Roseiflexus sp. RS-1: one gene and its partner. The protein of the gene in region 1 interacts with the protein of each later gene in a pairwise test. Links are inferred from orthologs where the notes say so. Each region holds a gene or a part of one and is shown on either strand. Other genes may lie near its edges. The genes, in order: ftsZ and ROSERS_RS07100.

Region 1 (14,991 bases):
CACTGGGAACAGGCGGGTGTCTATGCTGCCGCCGTCGAAACGGCAATGGCGGTTGCCGAGACGCGTATTGCGCGTCTCGATTTCAGCGGTGCGCGCCGCTGGACCGAGCGGGTACTGGCGTTGATCGAGCGTCTCGATGTTGCGGAGCAGCGCTCCTACGAACTGCGCGCCTGCGCCCTGGCGCTTGCGGTGCTCGAATTTGGCGGTCAGTATCGCGAAGGTCTCGAATACGCCCGTCGCATGCTGCGGGCGGCGCAACGTCTCAAGAATGCCGAGGCGGAAGCGCGCGCGCTGCTGGGGATCGGTCGCATGCATCGGGAATTGGGGCAACTGACGCAGGCAGAGGCGGCGCTGAACCTTGCACGTGATCGCGCTGCCCGCGACGATCTGAGCGATCTGGAAGCCGAAGCCCGCTTGCATCTGGCGAAGGTGCGTCAGTTGCAGGGGCGGCATCTGGAAGCGTTGCAGGAACTGCAACTGGCGCGCGAGGAGCACGAAACCGGCGACGACAAACTCAAACTGGCGCGGGTGCTCACCAGTATTGGTGATGTCTATCGGGTGTTGGGATCGAGTCGTGAGGCGTTCACGTTCTACACCCGCGCTCTGGCGCTGGAGCAGGGGCGCGGCAGCCTGATCGGGCAGGCGATACTGAAGGATAAACTCGCCCTGACGTTACTCGATCAAAACAGAGCTGCCGATGCGCTGGCGTCGGCGGAAGAGAGTCTCGAACTACGTCGGCGGATCAACGATATTGTCGGTCAGGCGCGCTCGTATACCGTTATTGGCGCGGTGCTGAGCCGGCTTGGGCGTCACGAACAGGCGATGGAGTCGTACAAGCGCGCCTGTGAATTGCAGGAACTGACGCAGAATCCGCGCGGTCAGTGCATTGCGCTCATCCATCTTGGCGATGCCGCACGCGCACTGCGTCAACCGCAAATTGCAATTGCACATTACGAACGTGCGCTTGTCCTGGCGCGTCGTGACCGCGACTGGATTGGCATTACGCGCGCGCTTGAACGTCTCGGCGACCTGCATGCCGCTCAGGAAGATCGCACGCAGGCGCTGGCACGCTGGAACGAGGCGCTCCACATCCGCGAGACTCTGCGCCACGTTGATGAAGCGGCAGCGCTGCGCATGCGCATTCGTTCACTACAGACGACGGCATAAACGTATGCGTTATCTCGAAAACGAACCGCTTGCACCGTATACATCCTGGCGGATTGGCGGACCAGCGCGATACTTTGTGCAGGCGACAGGCGCTGCTGATCTGGCTTCCGCCCTCGCCTGGGCGGAACAGCGCAACCTGCCTGTTTTCATCCTTGGCGGCGGCTCGAATATCCTGGTTCGCGATAGTGGGTTTGATGGGCTGGTCATTCGCGTTCGCGGGCATGAGGTGCGCCTGGAAGCCAATGGCGACACAGCGAGCGTTATTGTCGAAGCCGGTGCGCCTATGGCTGGCACAGCGCGCCGGCTGGCGCGTCAGGGGTGGTCCGGGCTTGAATGGGCGGAAGGGTTGCCGGGAACCATCGGCGGTGCGCTCTATGGCAATGCCGGATGTTACGGCAGCGATATTGCGACCTCCCTCGACCGCGCCTGGGTGCTGGTACGTGGCGAAACCCAGGAGTGGTCGGTTGATCGCTTCGCCTTCGGCTATCGGACGAGCGTCCTTAAGCAAATGCGCGCCGCTGGCATCCGGTGGCAGGATCAACCGATCGTGCTGGCGGCGGCATTTCGCCTCCACCGTGATGATCTGACGGCGCTGGCGCAACGCATGGAGCGCACATCGAACGAGCGGCGCAGCAAGACGCCCTGGGGCGCGAGTTGCGGCAGTGTGTTCAAAAATCCTCCGGGTGACAGTGCGGGGCGCCTGATCGAAGCTGCGGGGTTGAAAGGAACGCGCATCGGCAACGCAGAAATCGCGTTGCGTCATGCGAACTATATCATCAACCTGGGCGGAGCGTCGAGTGATGATGTGCTGCGGTTGATCGACCTGGCGCGCGAACGGGTGCTGGCGATCAGCGGCATTGAACTCGAACTGGAAATTCAGATCGTTGGATGAAACCGATGTGCTGATACGGAGAAGACCAGAGATGACGCACAAAGTGCGAGTTGGCGTGCTGTTCGGCGGTCAGTCTGGCGAACACGAGGTCTCGCTGGTCTCGGCGCGCGCGATCATGGACGGTCTCGATCCCGAGAAATACGACATCATACCGATTGGCATCACCAAACAGGGGCGCTGGATCATCGCCGCCGATGCGCATGCGCGCCTGCTGGTACAGGCGGATCCGTCGAAGTTGCCGGGCGGTTCGATCAGCGCAACGACAACGGCGTCAGCCGGGGTCGGCGATCAGGAGACGACCGATCCGGGAACGCTGATCGTTGCCGGTGAATATTCACCGCTCAAAACACTCGATGTGATCTTCCCGGTTCTGCACGGTCCGATGGGTGAAGATGGAACGGTGCAGGGTTTGCTGGAATTGATAGGCGTCCCGTATGTCGGCTGCGGCGTCCTGGCATCGGCAGTCGGCATGGACAAGGCGATGACGAAGGTTGCCTTCTCCGGCGCCGGGTTGCCGGTATTGCCCTGGTTGCTCGTCCGGCGCCGCGAATGGGAACACGAACCGCAACGGGTGCTCGACTGGATTGAGAGTCGGTTGCATTATCCTATGTTCGTCAAGCCAGCCAACCTGGGATCAAGCGTCGGGGTCAGCAAAGTGACCGATCGCGCGACGCTGGAACAGGGCATCGCCGAAGCCGCTTCCTACGACCGGCGGATTATCGTCGAACAGGGCATCCCCGCGCGCGAGATCGAAGTCAGTGTCCTGGGCAACGACGAACCGGAAGCCAGCGTTCCCGGAGAAGTCATTCCGTCCGGCGAGTGGTACGACTACGCAGCAAAATATCTGAGCGGATCGTCGCAGATTCTCATTCCAGCGCCGATCACACTCGAACTGGCAGCGCAGGTGCGCACGCTTGCCGTTCAGGCATTCAAAGCAATCGACGGCGCGGGTCTGGCGCGGGTGGATTTTCTGCTCAATCGTGAAACCGGCGATCTGTACCTGAACGAAATCAACACCATGCCCGGTTTTACACCGGTCAGCATGTATGCCATGATGTGGGATGCGAGTGGTCTCCCTTACACACATCTCCTGGATCGCCTGATCGATCTGGCGCTCGAACGACACGCGAAAGGGCGGGCATGAGAAACGACATTCAGTACAACCAACCGAACACGCGCGCCCGCATTGCTGCACGCCGCAATCGCCGGCGCAGCGCACTGCCAGGACCGCGCCGCGCGTTCGGCGACTGGCTGGCGAGTGGTCGGATTGCCAGCCTGGTGCTGTTTCTGGCATCGCTCGGCGGATTGGTTGCCATCGCCGTCTCACCGCAGTTCGTTGTGCGCACGGTGCAGATCAATGGAATCCGGGTGCTCGATGCCGCCGATGTCGAGGAACTGGCAGGCGTGACCGGCGCATCGATCTGGCTGGTGCAAACCGATGATGTTGAGGCGCGTATTGCCCGGAACGCCTATGTCGAGCGCGTCCAGGCGACGCTGATCCTTCCCGACATGCTGGTCATCGACCTGGACGAGCGGCAGCCCGATGTACGCTGGCAGGTTGGCGAGACACGCTATCTCGTCGATGCCGAAGGGCGCGTGCTGGGACCTGATGCATCCACATTCCTGACCGAAACGCTGGTCATTGAAGACCGCAGCGGACGGACGATCAGTCCAAACGACCGGATTGATCCCGACATCCTGTACCTGGTTCGCGCCCTGGCGCTGCGCCTGCCAGAGGAAGCTGGCGTGACGCCATCCGGCATCAGTTGGGATGTGGAACACGGCGTGACGATCACAACCATCGATGGTCGAACGATTATCTTTGGACGCAAAGACCATCTGGAGGAAAAAATACAGATTCTGCGCTTCCTGACGCTTCAAGAACCTACGGAGTACACCTGGCTCGATTTGCGTCCGGCGACGCCGTACTATCGTAACGATGCGCCGCCACAACCGCAGGCACAACGAGGCTGATTATGGCACACCGCACAATCGTCGGAATCGACGTCGGCACGACCAAGGTCTGCACCATCGTGGGGCAGGTCTACGACAATGGGCGCATCAATGTGCTCGGAGTCGGTCTGACGCCGTCGAAAGGACTGGATAAAGGAGTTGTCGTCAATATCGACGACGCGGTCAATGCAATTGCAACCAGCGTCGAGAAAGCCGAACGACTCTCCGGCTATCGAATCAATGCTGCATTCGTGGGCATTGCTGGTCGGCACATCCAGTCGCTCAACAGTCGCGGCGTCGTTGCAGTAGCGCGCAGCGATCATGAAATTACCCGTCACGATGTTGCGCGGGCAGTCGAAGCGGCGCAGGCGGTGGCGATCCCTACCCAGCGCGAGGTCATTCATGTGATTCCGCGCGCCTATGTGGTCGATGGCAACGAGGGCATCCGCGATCCGATCGGCATGTCTGGCTTTCGCCTCGAGGTGGAAACGCACATCATCACCGGCGAAGTGATGGCGATCCAGAACCTGATCAAGAGTGTGCAGAAGACCGGCGTTGAGATCGACGATCTGGTGCTGCAGCCGCTGGCGGCTGGCGAAGCCGTCTTGAGCGCCGATGACAAAGACCGCGGTGTGGTACTGGTGGACATTGGCGGCGGCACAACCGATATCGCCGTCTTTGCCCAGGGCGGCATCTGGCATACCAGCGTGATTCCTGTTGGCGGCAACCATTTCACCAACGATATCGTCATCGTTCAACAGACGCCGCACAACACTGCCGAATACCTGAAACTGAAGTACGGCGCCGCGATCGCCGGAGAAACGGAGGAGGAGTCGGATGACGTGATCGACGTGGAAGGTTTCGCGCCTGGTGAACGACAGCAGATCAGTCGTCGCATGCTGAACCAGGTTCTTCAGGCGCGTGCCGAAGAATTGACCGAACTGATCTACAACGAAATCCGACGCAGCGGCTACGAAGGTCTCCTGCCGGCGGGCATCGTCCTGACCGGCGGAACGGCACAGTTGCCGCGCCTCGACGAACTGATGCGCGATATGCTCGGCATTCCGGTGCGGATCGGCACACCCGCCGATCTGACCGGTCTGGCGGATACGCTCAACAGCCCGGCGTATGCGACGGCTATCGGATTGTTGCGCTGGGGCATGCGCCACGGTGCGAGCGGGTTGCATTCCGGCGGCGCACCGCCTGAGCATGGCGGATGGGTCTCGACCTACGAACGATTCAAACGATGGCTGAAAGAGTTTCTGCCATAAATCACCATATGCAAGGAGAGGATTCAATGATCGATTATGCGAGTCTGAGCCAGGCCGCAGAGAACTTCGCGGTCATCAAAGTGGTTGGTGTCGGCGGCGGCGGTTCGAATGCCGTTGATCGCATGGTAGACGAAGGCGTGACCGGTGTTGAGTTTATCACGATCAACACTGATGCGCAGGCATTGCTGCATTCGCGCGCGCCGACCCGCATTCGCATTGGCGACAAACTCACCAAGGGGCTTGGTTCAGGTGGCAACCCGGTCATCGGGCAGAAAGCCGCCGAAGAGACGACCGAGGAGATCTACGAGGCGCTCAAGGGCGCCGATATGGTCTTCATCACGGCTGGCATGGGCGGCGGTACGGGCACCGGCGCCTCGCCGGTGATCGCCAGCATCGCGCAGGACCTGGGGATGCTCACGGTTGGCGTGGTGACGAAGCCGTTCAGTTTCGAGGGCAACCACCGCCGCAAGACTGCCGAACAGGGGATCGAGCAACTGCGCCCAATGGTCGATACGCTGATCGTCATTCCCAACGACCGCCTGTTGCAAACGGCGAGCAAGAACACGTCAATGCTTCAGGCATTCCAGATGGCAGACAACGTGCTGCGCCAGGGCATTCAGGGCATTTCGGACCTGATTACGCAGCGCGGGTTGATCAACGTTGATTTTGCCGACGTGAAAACCATCATGGCGCGTCAGGGGTCAGCGCTGATGGCGCTTGGCATCGGCAGCGGCGATAATCGCATGGTTGATGCGGTCAACGAAGCGATTGCCTCACCCCTGCTCGAAGTCTCGATCGACGGGGCGAAGGGCGTGCTGTTCAACGTCACCGGCGGCGAAGACCTGGGCATCCTGGAGGTGTACGAAGCGGCGGACATTGTGGCGAAGGCGGTTGACCCGGAAGCGAACATCATCTTCGGCGCGGTGATCGATCCGACCTTCCCGCCTGGACAGGTGAAGATCACGCTGATCGCAACCGGTTTCGACGCCAACCGTCCGGCAGAGGCGCGCAAGCGCATCTACATGTCTGGTGCGCAGCAGCAACCCACCCAACCGAAACGCGACATGGCGTATGCGGAATCACAACCGCCCGCAGCGGCGCGTCCGCAACCGCAACAACCGGCACGTCCGCAGAGCGCCAGCATCAACCCCGACGACCTGGACATCCCGCCATTCCTGCGCAACCGCCGCAAGAACGGGTAAGCGCCTATGGCAGCGTCAGAATTTCCGGCTCGCCCTCGGTGATCGCAATCGTATGCTCGAATTGCGCCGAGAGCGAGCCATCGGCAGTGCGTACCGTCCATCCATCGGTCTTATCCAGCACTGCTTCCGGACCGCCAGCGTTGATCATCGGCTCGATGGTGAACGTCATACCGGGGCGCAACCGCATTCCTGAGCCGGGTTTGCCATAGTGCAGCACGGTCGGTTCCTCGTGCAACAGTTGCCCGACGCCGTGCCCGGTCCATTCACGCACCACCGAAAAGCCGTTGGCTTCGGCATAGGTCTGGATTGCCGCGCCAATATCCCCCAGGTGCGCGCCGCCGCGCGCTGCGCGAATACCGCGCCACATCGCTTCTTCGGCGACCTCAAGCAACCGCTGCGCTTCAGGGGAGATCGTTCCGACCGGCAGAGTGATGCACGCATCGCCGTACCAGCCATTGAGCCGCACCCCAATATCGATACCGACGATGTCCCCTTCCTTCAGTCGCTGGTTTCCCGGAATGCCGTGACAGATGACATTGTTCACGGCAACGCAGATTGTGGCAGGAAAGCCGCGATACCCTTTGTACGCCGGGATCGCGCCGTGTTTCCGCACAAACTGTTCTGCTATCCGGTCGAGTTCTCTGGTCGTTACACCGGGGCGCACGTGCTCACGCAATGCGTCGAACGTCGCTGCCACCAACCGTCCTGCAGCGCGCATCAGCGCGATCTGCTGCCGTGAACGTAGTATGACCGACATATGCTGGATGTTCCTGTTGCCTGGATTGGCGCTTGCTGTGAGACACAAAATAGCGCTTCCGTCCGGCGTCGCCGATTGCTATCGGCAATATGGATCAATTGATTGTACATTATAGCACAATGCCTGCACACCGTTGTTGATCCCGGCACAGAGGCGCGAACGTGCAACGCGGGGCTGTATTCTCTGGGTGCTTCGCGCCTCTTCGCACCGGTGTGCATCCGAAGGATGCGTTTATACGTGGCGTTCGCTGGATGATGGGAGTGGGAAATCACCCATTTACAAGTGCCTCTGATACTCTTCGAGCGCCTGGATCGCCTCCTCCCGGCGATGCTCAATCAGATGATCGAGCGGGTGATTGCCCGGCGGCGCGATCAGAGCGTCGAGTTGCGTGTAGATATCATTCAGCAGATCATTCGCCGACTTTGGAGACGGCACATCGAAGACTGCCCGCATCCCGCCCAGGATCATGCGATCCGCAGCAGCGGCAAGTTCCTGCGCCAGTTCAAACTTGATGGTGCGCAATCGTCCCGACGGCGAGTCATCGTGACCGGGTTGATCCTTTGCCAGCGCCGTGTGTGAACCGGCCTCTTCGTTGGCACGGGTCATGCGTTCAATCACGTCGGCAATCCGCCGCAACATCGCAATCCCTTGAGGGGTGGCAATCACATCCCGGAATGTTTCCCGGATGCGGGTGCGCAACCCTTCCATTCCGCCGCTGGCGAAGAACCCTGCAATGCCGCCGATGACCCCTCCCGCAAGACCGCCGAGCAGGCCTCCAAGCGCCGCTCCGATAACCGCTCCCGCCGCTGCGCCTCCCAGCACCCCGCCGCCAATGATGCGACCTGCCGCCCGCAACCCCGTGCCTCCCACAGCCCTGACCCAATCGAGAAACCCCGGCGCTCCTTCGTGTTCGTGCTCATCGTGGCTGTGTGCCACAGGCGGCGCCTCGCTCCCGACATGCACCTGATCGGGGGTTGGATCGACGGTGGTGCGTCCTGCCACACGGTTGACCAGGGGCATTTCGCTTTCGATCTCATCGGCGATTGCCCGTATTTTGTGCGCCAATGAATGCAGTTTGTCGTTGTCGCCGAACGCCCCTGTGCCCAGTTGACCCTGGACTGGCTCGACCTTCCCCGTCGCGGGATTATAGAGAAGGGTCGGCGCCGGTTGCCCAATGGCTAACTCAACGAAGTTCGAGTGAGCAAAGAAGTCTTCGAGCGCATGACCCGCCCGCCCCATGGCATCGGCGACATCAGGTCCCCAGTGTCCGGTCGGTCCGCGAGGAACCGTACCCCGAATCGTCTCAGCCGGCATGGTGATCGTCCGCGCTTCGCGCTCACGCAGCGCCGCCTGACGCTCGGCGCGCACCTGATTCCGAATACGCAACCATATCTGGATGTATGGTTGATCCTCCGGCAGGCTCGGATCGAGGCGCTGATTGACTTTGTAGTTCGTCTGCGCCCAAAAGCGCCGATCCACCTCGGCGTTGAAAGCCGGTCCGCTGGTCGATAGATCGGCTTCTGCGCCTGCGCCATTGCCGGTCCCCCGTGGTGCAGTGATAACCTCCTCTTCGAACGTGATCTCCTGAAATGGAGTATGTTCAACCTGGATCGCGGTTTCCTGCGCCACCGCTGTGGTACGCAGCGCTCCGCGCGCCACAGGCGGTCCCGGCATGCGCTCTTCCAGTTCGGCTGCGCGATCGCGAAACGCCTCCGCAGTTTGCCCTGTTTTCTGTCCATGCATATCGCCACGGTACGACTGAGCGGCGCGGAAGAGTTGCGCCTTGATGTATTCCCGCGAGTCGATCATGTACTTCGGAATGCGTTCGCCCTCCGGGATCACCAGGAGATCTTCACGGTTCACCCTGGCTTCCCCGCGATCACCCTGGAGAGCCGCTTCACTGGCGGGATTATCCATGTGCTCGTAGAAATTGTATCCCCCGTATGATTGAGTATTTGCCAGTTCGCTGACGCGACCGGGGATCATGTCAAGCAACGCGCCGACTGCCCGGTTGAACCGGTCGATTGCCGGATCGAGCGATTCGCGGTTGAAGGCTGCCAGTTTGATCGCTTTCCACGTCAGCACGATATTCGCAAGCGCCGGATGCGCCTGTGAGAAGTCACGTTCCCAGTTGGCCGCGTAGATCTGACCGATCTCTTCCGCCGAAAAGCCGGTTCCGACAAGCCCGTGAACCGTTGCCTGCCGGTGGTACCGCGGGTCGAACGCCTGCGGGAATAATGTTGGCGTTGGCGGCGACAGTGCGCGCAGATGAGTCGAAGAGGCGGAGGGAGCGAGACCGGCAGCGCGATGCGCCACGGCTTCGGCTTGCTGTTCGAGGGTGTCATACTCGTGCGGATCGGCTGCATTGCGTGCGCTATCGTTTCCCTGCTGCGCCACGTGCGCCAGTTCGTGCAGCAGCACATGGGCGCCATGGGGCGTCTCCGGTTGATACCGCCCCGGCGCAACGTGGATCTCCTGCGACAGAGCGAACGCTTCCACGCCGCTGGCAGCAGCAAGCGGACTATTGCGATGGATCGCAGCGTGACTCAGGTCGTAGTTCGTCGCGCGCGAGGCGCGCTCCCGCAGATCATCCTCTGGATTGCGCGGCAGAACCAGAGGTGCAATGAGAGACGGTTCGTCTGGCGCCGTGCGCTGACGCGCATCGCTTTCGATCTGCAACGACTCAAAAGAGTGACCGGCTGGGAAGGCGGCGCTCTGATCGGCGGCATCTGCGCGTTCGTTGCTGGCGGCTGCGTGGGAAGCGGTCTGTCGAGAAATACGCGATAATGGAGCGGCGTCGAATGCTGGCGGTTTTCGTTGAGAAAGGCGGTTCGTTGATCTCATGCACCCACCCTTTCTTTTTCCAGATGGGAGGACCTGTAGGGAGCAACAGCCGGATTGCAGCGCAATGCAAGGAAGAGTATACTTCATCTGTCCTTCACCGGTAAAGAACGATTCTGTTTAAGCAAACTGGCGCAATTGCGGCAGGCGACGTCTCTGAAGTCGAAGCCGGTCATCATCAAGCCATCGAAAGAGTCGATATGTCCATGATCGAAGACGCCATGACCGCGCAACCGGCAGGCATCTGGGTTGCCGGACGACGTATGCTCACTGTTGGTCTGACGCTGATCATCATCGCAACCGCCTTCGAGATGCTGGCGGTCGCTGCAACGATGCCGGCCACGGCGCAAGACCTGGGTGGACTGGCGTGGTATGGTTGGGCATTCAGTGCGTTCATGCTGGCAAACATGGTTGCAGCGACCGTCGCGGGACCAGAGGCGGATCGCCGGGGGATTGCGACGCCATTTATCGCCGGCACATGCCTGTTTGTTGGCGGTTTGCTGATCGCCGGTCTTGCCCCCACCATGCCGCTGCTGATTGTCGGGCGCGCCGTGCAGGGGCTGGGTAGCGGCATCATTGGCGCGGTGGTCTACATCATCGTGGGACGTGGCTATGAGACGGATGCGCGTCCGCGCATGCTGGCGATCATTTCGAGCGCCTGGGTTGTGCCGGGCATGGTTAGTCCAGGAGTGGCGGGAATTATTACCGAAACCATCGGCTGGCGCTGGGTCTTTCTCGGCTTGATCCCGCTACCGATCCTGGCGGCATGCATGGCGCTGCCGTCGTTGCGTCGTCTGGCGCCAGCGCAGCATAGTACGTCTGGCAATCATCAACGTAACCGTGAGATCAGGCTGGCGCTTGTGCTCGCCACAGGCGCAGGAATGGTCATCGGCGGACTGGGGTGGATGAGCGCTGCGCCGCCGACGGGCGTGGCGCTCCTCTCCCTCGGCGCAGTTGCGACAATCATTGCGCTACGTCAGGTGCTGCCCGCAGGAACGCTCCGTGCCGCACCCGGACTTCCAGCCGCCATCGCGGCAATGGGGCTGCTCAACCTGGCATTCTTCGGCGTCGATGCATTCGTCCCGCTGGCGCTTACGACCGTGCGTGGGTTGAGCATCGTTACCGCCGGGCTGGCGCTGACCGCTGCCACCCTGACGTGGACTGCTGGCGCATGGATGCAGGCGCGTCTCGCCAGACGCATGCCACCTGGCTCGATTGCTGTCCTCGGCTTGCTGGTGATGCTGATCGGTATAAGCGCCACGACGGCCACAGTCGCTCCAGTAATGCCAGCACTCCTCAGTATTGGTACGTGGGGTATCGCCGGATGCGGCATCGGTCTGGCGTACTCGGCTCTTTCCCTTGCGGTGCTTCAGAATGCAACGCAGGGTCACGAGGGCCGCGCATCATCAGCGTTGCAGATTGCCAGTCAACTTGGAACTGCGCTCGGCGCAGGCATTGGCGGCGTGATCATCGGCTCAGGAGGAAGCGGCATAACCGTTGCAGCCGAACGCGTCATGCTGCACTTCGTACTGATGATCGTCGTCACCGGCATCGCCGTTTTGACCGCGTGGCGCGTGGAACGGTGAAGATGGAAGGCGGGACGCGCCCTTGATAGTCTTCTGTTCCTCAGTGCTGTGACGAAGGTATCATCACGGTTCCACGAGTCGTGTCCAGGTTTTAGATCCGTGCTACGGGCGAAGCCCCTGCTGGCGCAGATGTGCATCCACCCAGGCGACCTCTTCGGCGGGCAGCGCGACGTCGGGATCGAGACGATAATCGATCAGGTCGCTGTAGGCGCCGTGCTCGTAGCAGCGCTCCAACACCGCCTGCACGTCTAAGACGGCGTCCGGGTCCGGCGGGTGCAGCGGAATGGCAATCCGCGGCAGGCGCTGCCGGATCGTGCGCACATACACCTCGAACCGCTCGCGGCGCCCCGCCCGGCTGATGCAGATGACGTAGTGCCACGGTTGATAGGGGATCAGATAGTGCGGCGGAATCGCCACCGTGGGCAGTCCCTGGCGCAACAGGTCGATCTCCACCAGATGGGTGTCGCTGGCGAGCGTCTCTTCCTGCTTGCGGCGATACGCTTCGTGCCCTTCGCCAGGCGTTTTGTTGGCGGGGCTGAGCACCTCGATCACCGTGACGACGCGCCCGCCCCGGGTCAGGTCGAGAATCTCGATGAACGGCTCGCGCACCTCTTCCGGCGCGACGGCGATGACCACCGGCGCATCAGCCGTCAGCACCGCCACGTCGCGCCCTTCTCCCGGCGCTTCTGCCAGCGGACGCTGCGTGACGGTCACATCCGGATAGATAGACCGGTGCGGCGGGATGACATAGAGGCGCTCCCCGATGCGCGCGTGATAGCGGGGACGGATCTGCGGCTGGAGCGCATCCGCGCTATACGTTATCAGCCGCTGATGGACGTCGGGCCAGAGGTCGCGGCGTTCCAGGTAGGGATCCATTCCGGGAAATGGTCCTGGCATGCGGGTTGCTCCCTTCACGTGCTCGTGGCGCTCAGGGGATGATACCACGTTGTTCATAAGAGTGAAACCGTTGCAGCCGAACGCGTCATGCTGCACTTCGTACTGATGATCGTCGTCACCGGCATCGCCGTTTTGACCGCGTGGCGCGTGGAACGGTGAAGATGGAAGGCGGGACGCGCCCTTGATAGTCTTCTGTTCCTCAGTGCTGTGACGAAGGTATCATCACGGTTCCACGAGTCGTGTCCAGGTTTTAGATCCGTGCTACGGGCGAAGCCCCTGCTGGCGCAGATGTGCATCCACCCAGGCGACCTCTTCGGCGGGCAGCGCGACGTCGGGATCGAGACGATAATCGATCAGGTCGCTGTAGGCGCCGTGCTCGTAGCAGCGCTCCAACACCGCCTGCACGTCTAAGACGGCGTCCGGGTCCGGCGGGTGCAGCGGAATGGCAATCCGCGGCAGGCGCTGCCGGATCGTGCGCACATACACCTCGAACCGCTCGCGGCGCCCCGCCCGGCTGATGCAGATGACGTAGTGCCACGGTTGATAGGGGATCAGATAGTGCGGCGGAATCGCCACCGTGGGCAGTCCCTGGCGCAACAGGTCGATCTCCACCAGATGGGTGTCGCTGGCGAGCGTCTCTTCCTGCTTGCGGCGATACGCTTCGTGCCCTTCGCCAGGCGTTTTGTTGGCGGGGCTGAGCACCTCGATCACCGTGACGACGCGCCCGCCCCGGGTCAGGTCGAGAATCTCGATGAACGGCTCGCGCACCTCTTCCGGCGCGACGGCGATGACCACCGGCGCATCAGCCGTCAGCACCGCCACGTCGCGTCCTTCTCCCGGCGCTTCTGCCAGCGGACGCTGCGTGACGGTCACATCCGGATAGATAGACCGGTGCGGCGGGATGACATAGAGGCGCTCCCCGATGCGCGCGTGATAGCGGGGACGGATCTGCGGCTGGAGCGCATCTCTGCTATACGTTATCAGGCTCTGATGGACGTCGGGCCAGAGGTCGCGGCGTTCCAGGTAGGGATCCATTCCGGGAAATGGTCCTGGCATGCGGGTTGCTCCCTTCACGTGCTCGTGGCGCTCAGGGGATGATACCACGTTGTTCATAAGAGTGAAACCGTTGCAGCCGAACGCGTCATGCTGCACTTCGTACTGAACCGGTAACATTCTGGTGCTCTCTTTGTATATGATACAAAAGAACTTCAATCCTGCCGAAGGAACGTTTCTCAATCGCTGGATGGGGGTATTCAGGTGAATGCCGGTAACGGCATTTTTATACTACGTGGGACAAACATGTCATCCGAAACTATAACCAGGCTTGAAGCTGAAAACGCCGCGTTGCGTCAGCGTATCAACGAATTGGAAATGCGCCTCGAAGCGTATCACACGGGCAACGCCATGCTCCGTACAACCGGTCACACCGGCGCCTTCAATGAGTTTCAAGGATTTCGTACTACGGTCGAGCGTGCATCACAGGGCATTGTGATCGTTCATCTCGAAGGCGTCATCACCTATGTCAATTCTGCATTTTGTGCATTGACTGGCTATCATGCACTTGTCGGCAGGCATATAAGCACGCTCTATTTCGAGTACGATCTCCCATTGCTGGACAGGGGCTTGCAGAAAGTCAGGTACGATGGCATCTGGCAGGACAACATCTCGTTGCGCCGCAGCGATGGCGCTGCTATCCCGGTGCATATCGACGCTTTTCTCATCTGTGATGATGCCGGACAACCGGCGGCGATAACCGTCATTGTCGAGGATCTGACCGAAGAACTCCGGCGTGAGGAGCGGCTGCGCCTGTTCGAGGCGCTGGTCGAAAACGCCCCCGATGCCATCGGCGTCGCTAATGTCAGGGGCAATGTTATCTACGCCAACACTGCGTATCAGACGTTGACCGGCTGTGGCGACCAGCTCATCGGCATGAATGCCTTCGATGGCATCGTAGAACATGATCGCCAGGCAGTGCGCACAGCGCTGGCGCGTCTGGAGGACAATAACGCAGTTGTGCTCGACATTCGCATCCAGCGCAGGGACGGCGGCATTGCGCCGGTGTCGGCAGCGATGTATGCGCAGCGATCTCCGCGCGACGAGGTGTGGCTCATCGGCTTCCTGCGCGACATCAGCGACCAGAAACGCGCCGAGGCGGAACGCTTCGCGCTCCAGCAGCAGGTGATCGAGGCGCAGCGCGCCGCCATCCGCGAACTCTCCACCCCGCTCATTCCGATCAGTGAGACGGCGGTGATTATGCCGCTGGTCGGCGCCATCGACAGCGCGCGGGCGCAGCAGATCATCGACACCCTGCTCGAAGGGGTCGCCGCCCATCGCGCGGACGTGGCGATTGTTGACATCACCGGGGTGCAGGTGGTCGATACGCAGGTCGCCAGTGCGCTGGTGCGCGCCGCACAGGCGGTGCGGC
Region 2 (15,126 bases), 3.1 Mb from region 1 along the record:
GCCAGGCGTCGGGACGGGAAGGGGGAGAGGGTGATCGGGCGGAACAACCCGACTGCCATGCCGCGCGCGCGCGCCGCTTCGACGGCGTTCTGCGCCACCCGCGCCGCGCTGCCAAAAGCGACGACGATCAGATCGGCATCTTCGAGATACATGCCGCTTGAGCGCTGTTCGCGCTCCGCGATGGCGGCCAGTTTTGCCTGGAGCGCCAGGTTGTGTCGTTCAAGCGCCTCCGGTTGGAGATAGATCGAGGTGATGATCCGCGGAGGGCGTCCCTCCGCACCGCCCAATGCCCATTCCGGCAGCGATGGTTCGCGCTGACGAAATGGCGGCGATTCAGCCGGCTCCATCATCTGTCCCAGATTCCCGTCCACCAGCAGAATCACCAGCATACGGTACCGTTCCGCCAGATCGAACGCCAGCCCGGTCAGGTCGATCGCTTCCTGGATCGTTGCAGGCGCAAGCGTCAACGGACGAAAATCGCCGTGCCCGGCTGAACGAGTCACCTGAAAATAGTCAGATTGACAGGCGGCGATGTTGCCCAATCCCGGACCGCCACGCATCACATCAACCACGACGGCGGGCAATTCTGCGCCGGCGATGTAACTCAATCCTTCCTGCATGAGACTGATGCCAGGACCAGACGAGGACGTCATGACACGCCTGCCGGTGCAGGCTGCTCCGTACACCATATTGATCGCCGCCACTTCACTCTCAGCCTGCACGAATGCGCGGCCAAGTTCGGGCATGCGGCGTGCCAGATACTCCAGCAGTTCTGTTTGCGGCGTGATGGGATACCCGAAGTAGGCATCGAGTCCGGCACGGACTGCTGCCTCTGCAATCGCTTCATTGCCCTTCAGAAGTTCTCGCGTCATTGCGATCTCCTCGTGTTCATGATGGAGTGGTTGTTATGAAGCCGATCCTGCGCATACACCGCCTGCGACAGCGGTCTTGATCGAGAATGTGCGATAGACGGTGATCGCCGCTTCGGGGCATACCAGGGCGCAAATCGTGCATCCGGTGCATATGCCCTCTGGGTCGCGCAATTGCGCAGGATGATGACCGGCGGCGTTGAACGCATCCGCCAGTTGCACAACGCCTTTTGGACAGAATGCGACACACAGGCCGCATCCTTTGCAGCGCTCCGTATCCACGATAATGCGTCCCCGAACCATCTCAACCTCCAATCAGTAAATGAACTCGTGAATATCGTAGGTAGCGATCTGTGGACCGGGCGAGCCGAAGTTCAAACGTTCCACGATTGCCTGACGTTGCGCGCGCAGTTCTGCATCGTTGAGCGGACGTATGCCAGCGGCGCGTATCTGGTCGGCATACGGCGCGTTGGCGCGTTCAGATAGTGTGCTGAAGTAGACGATGTCGCCTGATCCGAGTGGCAGACGATTGAGCAAAGCAACCGTATCGGCGACATGCCCGGCGGCGAAGCGATCGCCTCCCAGTCCAACAAGTACAATCACGCTGACTGCGATGCCAGCCTGCTTCAGTTCGGTTACCGTCGCCACAATATCGGCTGCGCTGGACGGTTTCTGCACAAATGTCAGCAGCGGATCGTGTCCACTCTCCATACCAATGCTGACCCGCTTCAATCCGAGCATCCCCAGGCGCGCATACTCGGATGCCGTTTTCCTGCTGCCGGTGAATCCATCGAGAAACGCATGGATCGGCAGATCGCCGATCTCTTCGCGCGCGATCTGCATGAACGCTTCCAACCGTCGAGTCGGCGCCGCCAGAGCATTCGCCTCACCAAGGAAGATCGAGCGCCGGAGCAGGATCGAGTCGCCGAGAAACGCGCGCACCGCGCGGGTATGCACGCGAAACTCGTCGGATGACTTGATGCGAAAACGACGACCGCGATAAAAATCGCAGAAGGTGCAGGTGTTGAACGAACACCCCTCGGTTGCCTGCGCGACCACCGCCATGTACTGATCCGGCGGTAAAATACCGACCGGATCGTACACCTGCTCGAATGCCTTGCGATCAGCAACATGCGCTGCAGCATTGAAATATGACGCGCGCTCGATGATAGTCAGAAGTTCTTCCAGCGCGCCATTGGCTGCCGCGCGTGTCGCTACCTCTTTTGCCAGCGCATCGCGCAGACTCGCCATGCGCGCCGCCGCCGAGTCGATCAGTTCGGCGGCTTCAGCACCGCCCACCCGACGCCGGATCAGCCCATTATCTGCGTGATACTTCTCGATCACATGACCGTTCAGCCCGCGCCTGTACGTGCGCCCGTCGCGGGTCAGCACCCACAACCGACCGCCACGATCATAGGTGAGCACCTCATGCATACCAAACATCACACTGAGTGCGCCCGGTCTGATGCTGATCGTGACCTGTTCGCCATAGATTGTGAATCGAAAGACCATATCAGATAACATTGAGCGGATGCGTCAGTGCATCCGCTCGTCGCTCCTCAACTTTTTATCATCCTGCCGGTGCAACCACCGGGGTAGTCCGTTGCACAAGGCTCTTGCGCCCACGCATCCAGAGCGCCCCCAAACCAAACAGGATGACGGCGATGCTCACCATCTGTCCAATAGCAGGTGCGGCGGTAATTACGACCAGCAAAAGCAACCCAAGCGCCAGTGGTGCGAATGGGCGCTCAATCCATGCTGGTCGGAGACGCAGCAGGATCTGTCGCCCCACCTCAAACCCTACGACGATTTGTGCCACATATGCAATGGCAAGAATGGTCAGCAGGATCAGCGCCATTCCGACAAGGAAGCCCGCCGCGACGACAATGCCCATCAGACCATTCAGTCGCACACTTCCCAGCACAATGGACGCAGCAATGGTGAGAAGTATCACTGCCAGGAATGCCAGCGCAATCGCCAGAATGCTGACGATCCCCCAACCGAGACTGGCGACCGGTCTGGTTTCCAGTTCATCGGTCGTTCCACGCAGGAGGTGTGGCGTCAGCCATACAAGGATCAGACCGAGCAGGAACAATCCTGCAAAGCGCCGTATCAGATCAAGAATGCGGTCGGTCAGGGTTGGCTGGGGCGGTGGCGTCCGCGTCTCTTCAGTAAAACGCACCTGCCCGGCAACAGTTCCAGGTGGGGGAGTTACGGGTGTCTGGCTGGTATACACCAGATCGCCGCCGATCCGTGCCTCGCGATCGACCGTTAACCCGGCAGGCGCAGCTGGTGGTGACGCAATGCCTTCGACCCGCAGTTGCGAAACCCAGGCTGGTTCGGTTTCGGCATCGACGCCTGCCTCGACGTTCCTGCCAATAGCGCCACGGAGGAGCAGGCTGTTCCCGCCAAACACAACATCTCGCTCGACCGTACCTGCCAGCAACGCCTGACCGCCGACAAAGAAGAGCGAGCCATCTATCTGGCTGCCAGGCAGCGTTTCGATGCTCGCGCCGCTTCCCCACAGGTTATTGCCGATGCGCGCCTGTGGATCGAGACGTATGATCGCCGCTCCTACGAGCATATCATCGGTGACTGTGCCGTTCACGACGACTCCGCCGCCCAGCGCGAGGAGATCCCCTTCGATAACACCGTTTATTTCAACGGTTTGCGCCATAGTCACAACATCGCCGATCACACGACCATTGACCGTTACAGTTGTGGCGGTAACGATCAGATCGTCGGTGATCGTTTCGCTTGCGTCAATCACAACCTGCTCACCGGTGCGGCGATCGACCGCCGCAACGGTCGAAGGCGTCAGAACGAGTAGAAGCGCAACCGCCATCGCCAGCAGCAGCGCCGGGTGAACGGTTCTGCTCCGCTTCCTGTTCATACATCTGCTCCTCTCCAGATGAGTGGAGATTGTTATGGTGAGATGCGCAACTCATCATAAGACAGATGTGACATCCTTGTGGAAAAGAAGCATGTGCGGCAGAGTTAAGGATGCGCTACCTTTGTAAAACGTGCTATACTGCGCGGCGCGTGTGTTGATACAGGAGCGTTCCATGCGGATCTATAAAGCCAAAGCGCCGATGCGGATCGGCTTTTTCGGCGGCGGCACCGATGTCAGCCCCTATGCTGAAGAGCATGGCGGCAAGGTGCTCAACTGCACAATCGATAAATATGTGCGCTGTATGTTGCGCCCAAGCAGCGAACCAGGGATCATCATCCGCTCGCTCGACCTGGAGGAAGTCAGTCGCAAGACGACCGGTCACTGGGATGGGCGCCTCGATCTGCCGCAGGCGGTGCTCGATGCGGCAATGCCCCCTTCCGAAGGGGTCGAAGTGATCATGTTCTCTGATGTGCCGCCTGGCTCCGGGCTTGGTTCATCGTCGGCGCTGGTCGTCAGCATGCTGAAGTTGATCGGCGCCGCGTACCAGATCAATCTCGATCCGCATACGCTGGCGGAACTCGCCTACCGGATCGAACGGGTCGATCTGGGCATTCCCGGCGGACGACAGGATCAGTACGCGGCGGCATTCGGCGGTATGTGTGTGTACCATTTTGGCAAGGGACGGGTGATCGTCGAGCCGGTGTTGAACGATCCAACCGCGCTGCTCGAACTGGAGAGTTGCCTGCTGTTGGGGTATATCGGCAGTCGCAAACTCCTCACCCAACACCTGGTGGACGACCAGGTGCGGCGCTTGAAGGAAGGCGACACGCTGCGCTATCACGATGAGACCAAAGCCTTTGTGGATGAAGCGGTTCGACTGCTGCGCAGCCTGCGGATCGCCGATTTCGGCAGACTGTTGCACGATGCATGGGAGGTGAAGAAAGCCTTTTCACCCTACATCGCACCGCCGGAAGTCGAAGAGATCTACGCGCTGGCGCGTCGTCATGGCGCGTGGGGCGGCAAAATTACCGGCGCTGGCGGAGGCGGCTTTATGGTCTTCGCCTGCCCGTTCGACCGCCGGCTCGAACTCGAGCGGGTGCTGATCGAGGCAGGGGTGCAGATCCGGCATTTCTCATTCACAACCCAGGGGGTGCATGCCTGGAGTGTGGATGTTGAGGAAACATAACCGGCATTTCCGGTTTCGGCGGGACAGTGGTATCATGGTCTGGCAGGCGCTGGTATGACTCTCGAACACGACCGTAAAGGCATTTCAATCGCGGTTTCTGCCGAAGTGCAGGCGGCGCTCGATGCCGGGCAGCCGGTGGTTGCGCTGGAGAGCACGGTCATTTCTCACGGATTGCCCTATCCGCACAATCTTGAACTTGCGCTTGCGATGGAGCAGGAGGTGCGCGATCAGGGCGCAGTTCCAGCGACGGTTGGGATCGTTGCGGGTGTGCCGACCGTTGGCATGGACGCGGCGGCAATCCGGCGTTTTGCCCACCCCGATCCGCACCATCCTCCGTTGAAGGTGTCGCGCCGCGACATTGGATATGTGGTTGCGGCAGGCGGCGATGGAGCGACAACTGTCGCGGCAACGATGGCGCTTGCCCATCTGGCGGGTGTGCAGGTATTCGCAACCGGCGGGATCGGCGGCGTTCATCGGGGTGCACGCGAGACATGGGATGTTTCCGCTGACCTGACGGAACTGGAGCGTACACCGGTGCTGGTGGTGTGTGCTGGCGCCAAAGCGATTCTCGACCTGCCAGCGACGCTGGAGTACCTGGAGACCGGCGGCGTGCCAGTGCTGGGTTGGCGCACCGCTGAGTTCCCGGCATTCTACAGCGTATCGAGCGGGTTGCCAGTCGCATATGCGCAGGATGCGTCGTTTGTTGCGCGTGCGTGGAAAGCGCACCGCGCGCTCGGCGGCGCCGGTATGGTGCTGGCAGTGCCGCCGCCTGTGGAGGATGCCATTGATCGTGCAGTGGTAGAGGCTGCGATTGAGCGTGCCCTCAACCGTGCAGTGAAAGAGGGTGTTCACGGTCCGGCGGTGACGCCATTTCTCCTGGCGGCGCTGGCACGCGAGACAGAGGGCGAGAGCGTGCGCGCCAACGTTGCGCTGTTGCGCCAGAATGCGCGGATCGCCGCGCAGGTGGCGACAGCGATTGCAGGCATATGATGAACCAGGATACCCTGCCAAATCTGTACGATCTGTCGCTGGCGGAAATGGAGCGCCTGATGACGGCGTGGGGACAGCCAGCCTACCGCGCGCGGCAGATATTCCGTCAACTGTACGTCAACCTGGTCGACTCGCCCCTGGCGATGACCGACCTTCCCCTGGCGCTGCGGGAACGTCTGGTTGCCGAAACGCGCCTGGCGCCGCTGGCGCCGGAACAGGTGCATGTGGCGGACCAGGGGTTGACGCGCAAGGCGCTCTTCCGCCTGGAGAACGGCGTGTTGATCGAAAGCGTGCTGATGATCTACCCCGACCGCGCAACCGTGTGCGTTTCGACGCAGGCAGGGTGCGGGATGGGGTGTGTCTTCTGCGCTACCGGAACACTCGGACTGCTGCGCAATCTGTCACCGGGCGACATCGTGGCACAGGTCGTCTGGGCAGCGCGCGAAATGCGTCGCTTTGCCGCCGAACGTTGCATCTCACCCTCCCTCGCGCCTCCCGATGATGATTCCTGGTGGACGCCGGACACGCTGGAGGATCAGGGATCGTCCGAGGCGCGGAGCATTTCCGTCTCACGACTGTCGAACATCGTCTTCATGGGCATGGGTGAGCCATTTGCGAACTATGATCGCTGGTGGCGCGCAGTGGAGATTCTCCATGATCCACGTGGGTTGAACATGGGCGCGCGCAGCATGACCGTCTCGACAGTCGGGTTGATTCCGGGTATTCGCCGTCTGGCGACAGAGACGCTGCCGATCAACCTGGCGATCTCGTTGCACGCCCCCGATGATGCCCTGCGCAGCGCGTTAATGCCGGTCAACCGCCGTTACCCGCTTGCCGCGCTTCTTGAGGCGACCCGCGACTATCTGGCGGCAACCGGTCGGCGGGTCTCATTCGAGTATGTGCTGTTGCAGGGGAAGAATGATGAACCGGAGCATGCGGCGAAACTGGCGGCGCTGCTCCATGGTGAAGCAGGAACGACGCCATTACCCCTCCACCTGGTGCACGTCAATCTCATCCCGTGGAATCCGGTGCCGGGGATGCCGCTGGGACGGTCGGAGCGCCGTCGTGTGCTGACCTTTCAACGCATCCTGCGCGAGCGTGGCATCGCCTGCACTGTGCGCGTCGAGCGCGGCGTCTCCATTGCGGCAGCATGTGGGCAACTGGCGGGGGCGAGGGGGTTGAACGTTGAGTGTTGAGTGTTGAGTGTTGAGTGTTGAACGTTGAGTGTTGAGCGTTGAACGTTGAGTGTTGAGCGTTGAACGTTGAGTGTTGAGTGTTGAACGTTGAGTGTTGAGTGTTGAGCGTTGAACGTTGAACGTTGAGTGTTGAACGTTGAGTGTTGAGCGTTGAACGTTGAGCGTTGAACGTTGAGTGTTGAACGTTGAACGTTGAACGTTGAGTGTTGAGCGTTGAACGTTGAACGTTGAGTGTTGAACGTTGAGTGTTAAGCGTTGAACGTTGAACGTTGAACGTAATACAGCGAGATCGGTTCTCGGTTCTTGGTTCTCAGTTCTCAGTTCTCGGTTCTCGGTTCTTGGTTCTCGGTTCTTGGTTCTCGGTTCTTGGTTCTCGGTTCTTGGTTCTCGGTTCTTGGTTCTCGGTTCTTGGTTCTTGGTTCTCGGTTCTTGGTTCTCGGTTCTTGGTTCTCGGTTCTTGGTTCTTGGTTCTCGGTTCTTGGTTCTTGGTTCTCGGTTCTCAGTTCTCGGTTCTCTCACATGCATCTCTCCGAACAATTTCTCTTGCGACGCGACATAACGTTTCTCAACCATGGCAGTTTTGGCGCCTGCCCGCGACCGGTATTCGAGACATACCAGCAATGGCAGCGCACCCTTGAAATGCAACCGGTCGAGTTTTTAGGTCGGCGACTCAACGGGTTACTGGCGGAAGCGCGGGCGCGTCTCGCAGCGTTCATCGGCGCTGCGCCCGATGATGTCGTGTTTGTGCCCAACGTCACCTATGCGATGAACATCGTTGCCCGCTCAATCGATCTTCGACCGGGCGATGAGGTTCTGGGCAGCAATCACGAATACGGCGCAGTCGAACGCACCTGGCGCTACGTCTGCGATCAGCGCGGCGCCGTCTACATTCCGCAACCGGTTGCTCTGCCGGTCGATGATGATAGCGCGATTGTCGAACAGATCTGGAGCGGCGTTACTGAACGCACAAAAGTCATCACGCTGAGCCACATCACCTCGCCAACCGCACTGATCATGCCGATTGCGACGATCTGCCAGCGCGCGCGGGATGCTGGCATCATCACCGTCATCGACGGCGCGCATGCGCTGGGGCAGATCGATCTGGATATGCAGGCGATTGGGGCAGATTTCTACGGCGGCAACTGTCACAAATGGCTTTGCGCACCCAAAGGCGCTGGATTTCTCTACGCCCGTCCAGATCATCAGGCGCTGCTCCAGCCGCTGGTCGTCAGTTGGGGGTGGCAACCGCGCCAGCCGATGCGTTCGAGTTTTCTCGCCTACCCGGAAGGCGCCTCCTTCCGCGACTACTACGAGTGGATGGGGACTGATGATCCCTCGGCGTTTCTCAGCGTTCCGGCGGCAATCGATTTCCAGACCGCCAACGACTGGTCTACCGTGCGCCGCGCCTGTCATGCGCTCCTGGTGGATGCCTCCCGGCGCATTGCCGGGTTGACCGGATGTGCGCCGCTTACCCCCGATGGCGAGGCGTGGTGGATGCAGATGCGCGCCCTGCCACTCCCGCCGTGCGACCCGAAAGAAGTTCAGGCGCGCCTGTGGAATGAATTCCGTATCGAAGTTCCGTGCTTCGATTGGGAAAGCGCCCCGCTGATCCGGATCTCCATTCAGGCATACAACACACCGGCAGACATCGACCGGTTGCTGGAAGGGTTGCGAGCAGTCTTACGTTTGTAAGTGCGGTCTTTGATATCGCTTGCTACCACGGCTGCCACGCGCCATGCTTCTGCTGATAGCGCGGAACCGGCTTTCGTGGTACCATAACGCAGATTGCACAGCTCATCGCCCGTCACCGATCACCCGATGCATGGCACGCTCACATCCGGTCGTCTCTGTTCAAACCCGGCATGACCAATCATCCGACTGCTGCAACCACTTCTGTACACAACCCTCCATCGAATGCTGGCGCTCCCGAATGGCAGCGCCACTTTGCGATGTTCTGGGATGCGTTTCTAACGGTTGCAGTAGGGGCAGGCTTATTTGACGCAGCACAGCGCGGTGGACTGTGGAATGTGCGCGGTCTCTGGATACTGATCCTGTCCCTGGCTTTCCTGATAGCGCATCGCTGGCTGTGGGCGCCGGTGCGCCGCGGAACCGGCGAATGGCCCCCACTCTACCGCGACCTCCTGATCGTTCTGGGGGTCGAGTGCATCCTGGTTATTGCCCTCCTGCCGATCAGCGCCTGGTTTGCGCTGCTGATCCTGGCGATGATGGGACAGACAGCGGCGGCAGCGGATCCATTCCGCTGGCGCCTGCCGTTTGCGGTCATGCTGCTGACCCTGGCGGAACCGATTGGACTGTACGATGCGCTGGCGACGCAACGTTGGGGAACAGTCGCCGGACTGACGGCGCTCATCGCATGGCTGCCGGTCATTTTTCTGTACATCCGGCTCTTCTTCGATGACCGGCAGATGCGCGCTGCACTGGAACGCGACCTGCGCGCCGCCCAGGAGAAGATCGAGCGGATAACGCCGCTGCTGCACCGCCTGGATGAACTTCAGCGCCGTGAACAGGCGCTGACGGATCTGCGCGACGGTATGCAACACACCCTGGCATACCTCAACCTCCGGCTCGATGCCATTCGCCAGCGCATGCGCGACGACCCGGCGTCCATAGCCGACGAACTGGCGGAACTGCACAACCTGGTGCAGCAGCAGTTGAACATCGTTGCACCGGGAACCGATGAGCGGATCAAGACGACCTCGCGTTTCACCCCGTTGCCCGCTGGAAGCGGCAATGAACCCATCGGCGTCTGCGAAGCGACTGAAGCGTCGTCTGCCGTCGTGGAAACGTCTTCCCGCCAGCGCGAAGACGCCTCAGAGATCACCTGGAACGAACCAGTCGCGCCGTCTAACGCGCCAATCGACGAAACCGCCAATCGCCCTGACGCTGCGGCAGCACCCTCGAGCGGCGAAGATTCTGATGAGCCGTTCAGTAAATAGAAAGCATCGTATCGTTGCTTTATCGCAGGACTTTAGCTCCCGTGGGTGCAATAAACACCCACGGGAGAAGACACTCCTGCGCAGCATCACGGCTGGCCTGACCTCGTGATTACCTCGTGATTACATTCCAGAAGACACGCACATCCTGACCGATATAGGTTTCTGCCCGATTCACAACCTTCGTGGCTTCGTCCAGATCGCGCCGCATCTCAGGGCTGCTGCGGACGCTCAGGTTCTCGATCAGCAGACGCGCTGTACGGATATGCTCAGGTTGAATAATCGCAGAAACCTCCGAACCCGGCTCCACCAGTGCGCGAATGAGGGGCAGCCAGAGATCGAGCGCCTCCCGCGCCTGCGTGCGGAGTTGTGCGTCACCTGCCAGTAACGTTGCAAGTTCCAGACGGTGATGTTCATAGATCTCAATCCAGCGCTGTCCTGTCACACTGGAAGCCAGTTGCTCGTCGCGGAAGCGGCGCAACACCTCCAGATCGTGCAATCCCGTCGTTGAGCCGGTAAGCGCCACTTCTGCGCCGCAGCCCGGAGCACAATTCTTAGGCTCGCCGCTGCACGTATCGACCGGTGCAAACATTTGACCGCTGCCGGAGATATCGAGCGCCTGGCGCGCATTGAGACGGCCAAAGGTGACACGGCTACGCGACATGGTCGGCAGGTACACCCGGAAGACCAGGCGTGCCGGATCGACCGTTATTTCAGGGGTCGGTGCGGTCTCGATGGTCTGAGCGGAACGTTGCGCAGGAAAATCATCCGCCGAGTGATAGAGTCGCCACCAGACCTGCACATTGCTCAACTGAGGATTGACAGACCAGATCAGTCCAGCCGCACCGGAAACGAAGGGAGTTGCCGCCGAAGTGCCGCTTTCCGTAACGTAGCCGCCGCCGGATTTCAGGCTGTAAATATCCTTTCCCGGCGCAATAATATCGAGGTAACTGTTGCGATTGGAGAAGGGCGCTTCCTGATCATTATGATCACTCGCTCCCACTGACATGACACGCGGTGAGGAGGCCGGATAACTGATGCGTTGTTTGTCCCTGTCATTTCCAGATGCTGCAATAAGCAGACTGCCACGATCGAATGCGTAGTTGATCGCGCGGGCTATTGTCTGTGAACAACCACAATGAGACGGCGCGCCCAGACTCATGCTGATAATCCTGGCGCCAGCCTGAGCGGCATACTGAATGCCCCTGGCTACCACGTCTGCCGAACCCTTGCCATCATTAGTTAACACTTTTATCGGCAGCACCTGGCAATCAGGGCAGACGCCGGCAATCCCCTGCTCGTTATTCGCACTGGCGGCAGCAATGCCAGCAACGAAGGTGCCGTGTCCGTGGTCATCCATTGCGTCTTCGTCGTTGTTGGCAAAATCGCGGTCGATATCAGTGCGCACTCGACCACCACGCAGATCAGGATGGTTGTAATCCACGCCGGTATCGATCACCGCGATAAGCACCGAGGACGATCCTGTTGTGATATCCCACGCCTCCGGCGCATCAATGTCAGCATCGGCGCGTCCGCCGGTCTGTCCGGTGTTGTGCAGCCCCCATTGTCTCCTGAAGTCGGGATCGTTGGGGATCCCCGTTACCTGATAGATGCGGTTTGGCTCGGCGTATGCAACGGCCGGATCGGCGCTATAGTCTGCGATCATGGCAAAGATATCGACCCCGATCGGTGCAACGACTTTGTAGACGCCATCGAGACCGTAGTTTTGCGCGATCTGATCGGCAGGGCTGATCTCATCGAAGAGCGGTACAATCGCCTGTACATGATACCGGCGACTCAGGCGGTCGAGCGATGCAATTCCCAGCGAAGCAACCCCCACTGCATCGGATCGCGCGTCTGGTTGCGTCAGCTGCGCCACTGCTTCCGGCTTCAAGCCGATAAGGATCTCATTCGGCACGAAGGCGCCTTCCCATGCCGGAGGCGCCGCAGATTGAGACGTGTCCGCCATACCCGAGTCGGTGCGGTTGAGCACCAGAGCGATCAGAGCGATGAAGACGAAGAACAGGTGACGACGCATCGGGCAATCTCCTTTCTCCTCACTTCGTTTCCACAGGTGTGTTGATCTCGGCATACGCAACATTCGGATCCGACTGATACTCCCGGATCATGGCCCTGAGATTCGTTCCCCTCGGCACTGCCAGTTTGTAAACGCCTGCGAGACCGTAGCGCAGAGCCGCAGCATCGTTGGGAGATACGTCGGGAAACACGGGAGTCATGTGCTGCACCTGCCACTTCCGGTTGAGTGCATCGAGCGATGGCAGTCCCGTGTTGACGGGGTTGGGCTGCTGCGGCTGGAGGACGAACCGCGCAGCATCATTCGTCAGTCCGATCAGGATTTCATCCTGGCCACCAATCACGCCCGAACAGGCAGGGAAGCCAAGTACGATGATCACGGTCATCATCCACGTCACGACATCCTTCATCAGTTGCACCGGCATCGTTCCTCCTCCTGAGTCCGCCTTACCCGAAACGAACCCTCTCCACAGCGTGATGTTTGGTCGATGCACATCTCCATCGATACATCGTTTGCACCGAATTGCCTGGCAGGGATGAAGCCGTGTGAGCAGGCATCACCATCATAGCATGGGAGGGCGTCACAAATGTATCAATGCTGTAAACAAAATGAGTTGATCTGCGCCGCGCCGATCTGACTATTCGTGTTCCTTGTGTTACCGCTTAACACGCTGGCGCCCTGTACCGCATCAGACGCTCGAAGTCCGCGCTGGAGCGAAAAAATGGCTGGCTCATCTGGTGTTTGCCCCCCTGTTTGCACCCACGCATTGCTGATCTTGAAGACGGTGTTGTCAATCTGAATGACCGTGACGACCACCTGCTCACCCTTGACGGTCGCCGTGAATTTCACGAGAGGTCCATCTGGAGTTGGACGGACTACCCGGCTCTTGCCGGAACGAATGACCTGCTCCAGGTACGGCTGAATAGCACGGTAATCCTGAAGCTCATCGCCGCTCAGATTACAGTAGTTCTCAGATACGTTGACCCTTGTCTGGATTTCTGGAGCGTTCCATCGTCGGACGTCTGCGGCGGGCTGAAGCCCTGGCTGAGGTCGGGCAAGCCCTGCGGGCTGGATCAACCCGGCGCCCCCCGGCATAGGGAAGGGTGACAGACATGCCAGCCCCGCAGGGGGCTTCCGTGCGCTCAGAGAGGGCTTATGGTCTTTGAGTAAATAATCCGCCATAGCCCGCGCAGGCGGGCTTTGCCTTGCATAGCCGAGGGCTTCAGCCCCACGGCTAGCGCGGTATAGCGGATTTATTTCTCAATCTCCATTAGCCCGCACGAGCGGAGTCGCGCTCGACGACGGACGATGGTTGATGTCTTCTCTCAGACTGCCATGCATGGCGGTCGCCGCACGGGGAGTGCAAGAGTGACTGCGATTGTTCGAGGAGGTTCAACCTCTGTGAGAACTGCTATAATGAGCCGGTTCCAGCTATGCTTGGGGAACCATCGTGTGTTCCGTCCTGGGTCGTTGCTCCTCCAGCCGCAGGATCGTACGCTATCCGGCGGGTGAACGAGCTGCCGCTCCGAGCATCTAGCTGAGCAGTTGATCGGGATCGATGTTTGTGAGAGGGCGATCAGAAAACCGGATTTGTGGTATCATGATAGTGACCATGCCGTTCTGATAAGGAGCAATCTGGTATGCCACGACGTGCACTTCGATCCTATCCAACGAATTATGCGACCGATCTGACCGATGAGCAATGGGCTGCTATCGCGCCACTCGTCGCCACCCCGTCGCCCAACGGCGGCCGCCCGACCGACATCGATCGCCGCGCGATTGTCAACGCCCTGCTGTACAAAAATCGCACGGGCTGCCAATGGCGCATGCTTCCGAAAGATTTTCCGCCGATGAGTTCGGTTCGGTACTATTTCGACAAATGGAATCGTGATGGAACCTTTATCAAAATCAATGATACGCTGCGCAAACTGGCGCGACAAGCGCTGAACCGCGACCCGGAGCCATCCATGAGCGTCCTGGACTCCCAATCCGTCAAAACGACCGAAGCAGGCGGCGAGCGCGGCTATGACGGGGGAAAAAAAGGTCAATGGGCGCAAACGGCAATTTTGGGTTGATACGAATGGGTTCTTGTTGCGTGTACTCGTCCATCCGGCGGACATTTCAGATACGGAAGGCGCAGAATGGCTTCTCGCCGCACATCATCACGCATTTCCACGAATGCAAGAGATTCGCGTGGATGAGGGGTATAAACAAGGGTTAGATAAGTGGCTGCAACAGAATACGGCGATACGCCTGAATATCATTGAAAAACCGCCTGGACAAAAGGGATTTGCCGTCATTCCGAAGCGATGGGTGGTGGAACGCTCGATTGCGTGGGCGGGACGCAACCGTTTGGCGAGTAAAGAATACAACCGCAATCCAGAATCAAGCGAAGCCTTTCTTTATCTTGGTTCTATCGCAATGCTCCTGAATCGGCTCTATCCGAGATGTTAGTTTTTGATCACGCTCTGAGGCCGATCAAATCGCCAGGAGTGCCGAAAATTTTGGCTTAATGGACAAAGGTCGATAGCACCTCATAATACGCCAGGGCGCGACCGCATTCAAAGTCAGCACTGGCTGTATTGTCAGGCTGCTCTCGAACCGACTTGCATCGCTCCTTGCTTTCTCTGGCTCGTTCATATAAGAGCGCTGTAAAATCCCGCAGAAAATAGATAATGGTTTCATCCATCATTAACCTCCTGATCTTGCTTTCTCCATAAGCAGGTCCTGAAGAACATCAGCCCGCTCTGCATAATTGGATGCTTCGTTTTGCCAATAATGCAAAGAGTCCATCCCGTTGCGGTTGCGTCTCGAAGGTGCAATTCGGTCAGAATGTTCTCCACTAGACATCATCAAGATTTAGTGATATACTATTTTTGTACAATCTGAAAATGGAGAAAAACGATGTGTAAGTATCGATCCATTATCGAAAATCCGGAGAAATTACGCTCTATGACCGGACTGACCGTTGAAGAGTTCCACGCGCTGGTTCCGATCTTCCAC

What was found.
Region 2: the proteins of ftsZ (region 1) and ROSERS_RS07100 interact in binary tests that used the Escherichia coli proteins (3 or more experiments, as listed by UniProt). The link is inferred for Roseiflexus sp. RS-1 from one-to-one orthologs.

Annotation. Positions count from the first base shown.
Region 1 is NC_009523.1:4,740,036-4,755,026, forward strand. The notes cover bases 4,533-7,397. They hold ftsZ (cell division protein FtsZ), read left to right. Parts: upstream 4,533-5,309; coding sequence 5,310-6,485; downstream 6,486-7,397. Other genes in these bases: ftsA (cell division protein FtsA), read left to right, coding at 4,533-5,283; map (type I methionyl aminopeptidase), read right to left, coding at 6,490-7,242. Also shown: ROSERS_RS19545 (tetratricopeptide repeat protein), read left to right, coding at 1-1,167; murB (UDP-N-acetylmuramate dehydrogenase), read left to right, coding at 1,172-2,059; ROSERS_RS19555 (D-alanine--D-alanine ligase family protein), read left to right, coding at 2,091-3,203; ROSERS_RS19560 (cell division protein FtsQ/DivIB), read left to right, coding at 3,200-4,033; more of ftsA, read left to right, coding at 4,036-4,532; ROSERS_RS19580 (eCIS core domain-containing protein), read right to left, coding at 7,519-10,086; ROSERS_RS19585 (MFS transporter), read left to right, coding at 10,284-11,669; ROSERS_RS19590 (DUF4058 family protein), read right to left, coding at 11,772-12,566; ROSERS_RS19595 (DUF4058 family protein), read right to left, coding at 12,828-13,622; ROSERS_RS24400 (PAS domain S-box protein), read left to right, coding at 13,866-14,991. UniProt on the Escherichia coli protein: Essential cell division protein that forms a contractile ring structure (Z ring) at the future cell division site. The regulation of the ring assembly controls the timing and the location of cell division.
Region 2 is NC_009523.1:1,680,382-1,695,507, forward strand. What follows is about bases 5,035-8,034. They hold ROSERS_RS07100 (radical SAM protein), read left to right. Parts: upstream 5,035-5,934; coding sequence 5,935-7,134; downstream 7,135-8,034. Other genes in these bases: ROSERS_RS07095 (pseudouridine-5'-phosphate glycosidase), read left to right, coding at 5,035-5,938; ROSERS_RS07105 (aminotransferase class V-fold PLP-dependent enzyme), read left to right, coding at 7,654-8,034. Also shown: ROSERS_RS07070 (3-methyl-2-oxobutanoate dehydrogenase subunit VorB), read right to left, coding at 1-872; ROSERS_RS07075 (4Fe-4S dicluster domain-containing protein), read right to left, coding at 906-1,172; ROSERS_RS07080 (radical SAM protein), read right to left, coding at 1,185-2,381; ROSERS_RS07085 (hypothetical protein), read right to left, coding at 2,440-3,762; ROSERS_RS07090 (GHMP family kinase ATP-binding protein), read left to right, coding at 3,935-4,948; more of ROSERS_RS07095, read left to right, coding at 5,003-5,034; more of ROSERS_RS07105, read left to right, coding at 8,035-8,826; ROSERS_RS07110 (histidine kinase dimerization/phosphoacceptor domain-containing protein), read left to right, coding at 8,997-10,091; ROSERS_RS23985 (peptidase S8), read right to left, coding at 10,201-12,126; ROSERS_RS07120 (hypothetical protein), read right to left, coding at 12,146-12,547; ROSERS_RS07125 (hypothetical protein), read right to left, coding at 12,715-13,305.